Rhizobium rhizoryzae: one gene and its partner. The protein of the gene in region 1 interacts with the protein of each later gene in a pairwise test. Links are inferred from orthologs where the notes say so. Each region holds a gene or a part of one and is shown in the gene's direction. Other genes may lie near its edges.

Region 1 (3,105 bases):
TCTCCGCGGCGGACAAGCTTGTCCGAGGATGTCAGGATCTGCTCCACGTCCTTCTGCGCCGCCGCGAAGTGGGATTGCAGTTTTCGCGTCCGCTCATCCAGACGACCGAGATCGTCCATCAGGCTTGCGACTTCGCCCTGGATGAGATGGGCCTGCTCGCGCATACGCTGATCCTTCAGCACAGCCTGAATGACCTGAATGGACAACATCAGCAAGGAGGGCGATACGATCACGATGCGCGAGCGTTGCGCCTTGGTCACGCACGCCTCGAAGTGCTCGTGAATTTCGGCGAAGATCGACTCGGAAGGCACGAAGAGAAAGGCCGTCTCCTGTGTTTCACCTTTGAGGAGATATTTTTCCGCGACATCGCTGATGTGCTTTTCTAGATCACGCCGGAATTGTTGTGCCGCGACCTTGCGCAGGTCCGGCTGTGTGGCGTCCCGGAATGCATGCCAGGCTTCCAGTGGAAACTTGGCGTCGATCACCAGCGGCGGAGTGTCGTTTGGCATGTCGATCAGGCAGTCGGGCCGCATTCCATTCGAAAGGGTCGCCTGGAATTGATAGCTGCCCTTCGGCAAGGCATCGGCGATGATGGCTTCCATCCGGCCCTGCCCAAAGGCACCGCGGGTCTGCTTGTTGGAAAGAATGGCCTGCAGGCCAACGACGTCCTTTGCCAATGTCTGGATATTGTTCTGCGCCGCGTCGATGACTGCCAGACGTTCCTGCAATTGCCGAAGGTTGTCGTGCGTAGACTTGGTCTGTTCGACGATGCTGCTGCCAAGCCGATGGGCCATGCCATCCAGACGCTGGTTGACGGCGCGATTGAGCTCCGCCTGCCGCAAGCCGATGGCTTCTGTCATCGCGGAAACGCGTCCCTGCATCTCCATTTGCGCCCGCATCAGTTCCGCAAAACGCTGATCCAATGCCTCTTCGCCTCCGGACCGACGGGCTTGTAAGAGCCAGAACAGCAGCGCGAGCACAGCCACTCCCAGCACGATGAGGAGAGTGCTGTTGCTTTCAACGAGCTGCATGAAACGGTCTGTATTCGAAAAGTCTTGGCTTTGCATGACCGGAAGCTAGCCCAACCGTGTCCAGATAGGAAGATCAAAACAAGAACAAATTGCATTTGCGTTCCTTTTGACGCGTGCAGGGATGTTCCATCTTGCAAAAAGATCGGCTATGGGAGGCGCATGACGATCAAGCCGCTTATCATTCTTCCCGATCCTCTTCTGCGTCAGGTTTCCCAGCCGATCGAGCAGGTGGATTCCGACGTTCTCAAGCTTGCTGATGACATGCTGGAGACCATGTATGACGCGCCGGGCATCGGCCTGGCCGGGATCCAGATTGGCGTTGCGCGCCGCATTCTCGTGGTCGACGTCTCGCGCGAGGATGAGGAAAAGAAGCCGATCGTCATCATCAATCCCGAGATCGTCAGAAGCTCGGACGAGCGCTCCGTTTACGAAGAAGGTTGCTTGTCGATCCCTGAATACTATGCGGAAGTCGAGCGTCCTGCGGCAGTGACGGTCAAGCATGTCGGTCGGGACGGCAAGGAGCACCTGCTTGAGGCTGATGGCCTGCTGGCAACGTGCCTTCAGCATGAGATCGACCATCTGAACGGTGTGCTCTTCATCGATCATATCTCGCGGTTGAAGCGTGAAATGGTCATCAAGAAGTTCACCAAGGCTGCCAAAGCCAAGGTTTGAGCGCGCACGGCGCTGATCTTCAATACGTACCGGTCAGGATGGAGGTCTGAATGGCTCTTCGCATCATCTTCATGGGGACGCCGGATTTTTCCGTGCCGACTTTGAAGGCTCTGGCCAAGGCGGGTCATGAGATCGTTGCCGTCTACAGCCAGCCGCCTCGTCCGGGTGGCCGGCGTGGCTTGGATCTTCGAAAATCCCCCGTCCATCAGGCTGCGGAAGAACTGGGCATACCGGTCTTCAACCCGGTCAACTTCAAGGATCCTGAAGATCGGCAGATATTCCGGGCCTTGAATGCCGATGTGGCTGTCGTTGTCGCCTACGGGCTTCTGCTGCCGGTCGAGATCCTCGAGGGTGCGAGGCTTGGCGCATATAATGGCCACGCGTCGCTTCTTCCGCGCTGGCGTGGTGCAGCGCCCATTCAGCGCGCAATCATGGCCGGGGACGCAAAGACCGGCATGATGGTGATGAAGATGGAAAAGGGGCTGGATACGGGCCCTGTCGCGCTGACGCGCGAGGTCGCAATTGGCGCGACCATGACCGCAGGCGAATTACACGACATCCTTATGGAGCAAGGCGCAGAGGCCATGGTAGAAGCCATGGCTAAGCTGGAAGATGGGAATCTGCCGCTGGTTGCCCAGTCGGAGGATGGCGTTCTCTACGCCTCCAAGATCGACAAGAGCGAAACTCGCATCGATTTCACGCGCCCAGCCATTGAGGTGCACAACCACATCCGTGGTCTTTCGCCGTTTCCTGGCGCATGGTTCGAGGTTGAACTGGGCGGCAGGCCGGAACGTATCAAAGTTCTGTCGAGTGAATTGGCAGACGGAAATGGCCAGCCGGGCGAGGTTCTGGATGATCGCCTGTCCATTGCCTGCGGCTCTGGTGCGGTCCGGTTGAAGCGACTGCAAAAAGCCGGTGGCAAGCCCCTCGACGCACAGGAATTTCTGCGCGGTACCCAGTTGCCGCCCGGTCTGAGGATTGGTTGATGCCACGCTACAAGATGGTCGTGGAGTATGATGGCACGCCCTATGTAGGCTGGCAGCGACAGGAAAACGGTCATTCCGTTCAGGCTGCAGTTGAAGCGGCCATTCTGTCGCTGACCTCGGAAACCGTTGTCATTCGCGGAGCGGGCAGAACGGATTCCGGCGTTCATGCGCTGGGTCAGGTCATTCATGCCGATCTTTCGCGCGAATGGGCGCCTTTCAAACTGCGCAATGCGCTGAATGCACACCTGATGATGGCGAGCGAAAAGGTGTCGATCATCGATATCAATCGGGTGTCTGATGATTTTGATGCCCGTTTCTCGGCGCTACGCCGCCACTATCTCTACCGCATCATCAGCCGTCGCGCGCCGCTGGCGATCGAAGCGAAGCGTGCCTGGTGGGTGTCCAAGGATCTCGAT
Region 2 (3,031 bases), 450 kb from region 1 along the record:
CACCAGACTCCGCTGATGAGGAGAAGGAGAGTAAGCAAAGGCATCAGGATGAGGTTGGTCCCGCCGCTGAGCACTGCGACCGGTTGAGTGATGAGCAATGCACCCATGACGCATACTGTCTGGACAGCCATTCTCAATCGCGCCGGAAGCGGATTGCGGTCATCGATGAAACCAACGACAGCGATGATGAGCGAAAGAAAAAGCAGGGCTAGATCGCTGAGTGTCGTTCCGGGAAGAAGAAAACCGGCCATGCAGGCAGCGATAACGATGCCAACGCCGCCGCCTGCCGGGGTTGGTTTCACGTGAGACGATCTTCCAAGAGGGATCTGGATGAGGCCCAGCGCCGCTGCGTTGCGGATCATCACATAGACGCAAAATACGCTGACGGCGAAGCAGCCGATGAGAATGGCAATGTTGGCCAGCATGCAGTGTTCTCTCCTGATGCCGCCTGCTCTAGAAGGCGTGCCCTGTCTTGTCCAGTCGAAGATCGGCAACGGCCCAGCGAGGTCTTGACTTCATCACGAAATCTTCTAATGAGTTCAGCCGAAAGGAAGCAAGAATGTATCGCTGCGACAATCACATCGCTGCCTTCTGCCAACCGGCTCGACCAGCCGGATCGCTTCCCGTTGCATCCGCATCCGAAAAAACCACGGCCAAAACGACGACGAAAACCGTCTGACGTCTCTGGCCCACCGCTCTCTCCCCGGTCTGGCCGGGGATAAGGGATACACGGCGCGTTTCCGTGGTTCCCCCCTCCCACATCCGAGGAGAGAAGAGAAAGAGAGCAGTAACATGGGTTTCAAGATTGCAATCGTCGGCGCGACCGGCAATGTCGGACGGGAGATGTTGAACATCCTCTCCGAACGCGGTTTTCCAGCATCAGAAGTTGTCGCGCTGGCTTCCGCTCGCAGTCAGGGCACGGAAGTTTCCTTCGGCGACAAGACGCTGAAGGTTTCCAATCTCGACAATTACGATTTTTCCGATACGGACATCTGCCTGATGTCTGCCGGCGGCACGATCTCGCAGAAGTGGTCGCCGAAGATCGGCGCGCAGGGCTGCGTCGTCATCGATAACTCATCAGCCTGGCGTTATGATTCGGAAGTTCCGCTGATCGTGCCGGAAGTTAACCCGGATGCGATTGCCGGCTTCACCAAGAAGAACATCATTGCAAATCCCAACTGCTCGACGGCGCAGCTTGTCGTCGCCCTGAAGCCCTTGCATGATGTCGCGAAGATCAAGCGTGTCGTCGTTTCGACCTATCAGTCCGTCTCCGGCGCGGGCAAGGAAGGCATGGACGAACTCTTTACACAGACGCGTGCTGTCTTCGTCGCAGACCCGGTTGAGTCCAAGAAGTTCACCAAGCGCATCGCGTTTAACGTAATTCCGCATATCGACGTGTTCATGGAAGACGGCTACACGAAGGAAGAGTGGAAGGTTCTGGCCGAAACCAAGAAGATGCTGGATCCGAAGATCAAGGTTACCTGCACCGCTGTGCGCGTGCCGGTCTTCATTGGTCACTCGGAGTCCGTCAATATCGAATTCGAAAACGAAATCACTGCCGATCAGGCACGTGATATTCTGCGCGAAGCTCCCGGTTGCCTTGTCATCGACAAGCACGAGAACGGCGGTTACGTCACGCCTGTCGAATGCGCTGGTGAAGATGCCACCTACATCTCTCGCATCCGCGAAGATGCAACGGTCGAAAACGGTCTCAACATGTGGGTCGTTTCCGACAACCTGCGCAAGGGTGCTGCACTGAATGCCGTTCAGATCGCAGAGCTTCTCGTCAACCGCGGTCTTATCAAGCCGCGCAGCAAGGCGGCATAAACTTACGGTTTCGTAACCATGTTTCGGTAAGCCTCGCTCTCACGAGCGGGGCTTTTCTCTGGACAGTTCACGATCATTTCATAAGTGGTTGAGTTGTGCGCGACGAAGCCTCTCGCCATAACCTCGACAGAAACAGGAACCCTGGTGGTGCGAAGAGCCGCGGTTCTGCAACGGATGGGATCAACGAATGTTGAAATCGATCGCTGGCGGTGTTGCCGCCCTCGCAATGCTCCTCAGCGTCAGTGCAGCCCAGGCTGCATCCTGCGGAAACGATGCCTCGGGTTTCAATGCCTGGGTGGATAATTTCAAGCGGGTTGCGCCATCCAAGGGTATTTCCCCCTCCGTGCTCGAGACGGCTTTTGCGAATGTGCAATATAACCGGCCGACCATTCGGGCTGACCGTGGTCAGAAAAGCTTCAAGCTTTCGTTCGACGAGTTCATGAAGAAGCGCGGCGGACAGGCGATCATCTCACGCGGCAAAAGCATGAAGTCTGCAAATGCGGCGCTGTTTGCCAATATTGAACGCCGCTACGGCGTTCCGGCTGGTCCCTTGCTTGCAATTTGGGGCATGGAAACCGGCTTTGGTTCCTTCCTGGGCGATCAGCATACGCTTTCTGCCGTAGCCACGCTGGCTTATGATTGCCGTCGCTCGGACTACTTCACGGAACAGCTTTATGCAGCTCTCCAGCTTGTTGCCCGCGGTGATCTTTCCACCACGGCGAAGGGTGCTGCCCATGGCGAGATCGGGCAGACGCAGTTCCTGCCGCTGAACGTCATTCGCTATGGTGCGGATGGCGACGGTGACGGCCATGTCGACATGGTTCGTTCGCGCGCAGACGCCTTGGCATCGACAGCGAATTTCCTTGTCGGTCACGGATGGCAGCGTGGTGCTGGTTATCAGCAGGGACAGCCGAACTTCAAGGCTATCCAAGGCTGGAATGCAGCGACAGTGTATCAGCAGGCTATCGCCTATATCGGCGCTCAGATCGACGGCTGATACGCCCTTGATCCTGATTGGAGAGCGTCCCTTCCAAAGGGGCGCTTTTTTCTTTGGAGGTCGTTATGCCTGAGGCCGGATGAAATCGCCTGTCTTTCCATCCATGACCCAAAGCTCGCCGGTCGAGATATCGAACCAGGCCCCGTGAATACGCATGCTGCCCTTTTCTTCCAGGATGCGGATGCAGGGGAAGGTCTTCAGATTCGC

What was found. The genes of interacting proteins can lie anywhere in the genome.
Region 2: the proteins of def (region 1) and G6N80_RS11230 interact in binary tests that used the Escherichia coli proteins (3 or more experiments, as listed by UniProt). The link is inferred for Rhizobium rhizoryzae from one-to-one orthologs.

The regions. Positions count from the first base shown.
Region 1 is NZ_CP049250.1:594,871-597,975, reverse strand. Bases 64-2,946 are described here. They hold def (peptide deformylase), read left to right. Parts: upstream 64-1,190; coding sequence 1,191-1,703; downstream 1,704-2,946. Other genes in these bases: truA (tRNA pseudouridine(38-40) synthase TruA), read left to right, coding at 2,689-2,946; fmt (methionyl-tRNA formyltransferase), read left to right, coding at 1,754-2,689; G6N80_RS09055 (DNA recombination protein RmuC), read right to left, coding at 64-1,067. Outside these bases: more of G6N80_RS09055, read right to left, coding at 1-63; more of truA, read left to right, coding at 2,947-3,105. UniProt on the Escherichia coli protein: Removes the formyl group from the N-terminal Met of newly synthesized proteins. Requires at least a dipeptide for an efficient rate of reaction. N-terminal L-methionine is a prerequisite for activity but the enzyme has broad specificity at other positions.
Region 2 is NZ_CP049250.1:1,047,971-1,051,001, forward strand. What follows is about bases 1-2,809. They hold G6N80_RS11230 (aspartate-semialdehyde dehydrogenase), read left to right. Parts: upstream 1-792; coding sequence 793-1,827; downstream 1,828-2,809. Other genes in these bases: G6N80_RS11225 (MraY family glycosyltransferase), read right to left, coding at 1-425; G6N80_RS11235 (lytic murein transglycosylase), read left to right, coding at 2,015-2,809. Also shown: more of G6N80_RS11235, read left to right, coding at 2,810-2,824; G6N80_RS11240 (carbonic anhydrase), read right to left, coding at 2,888-3,031.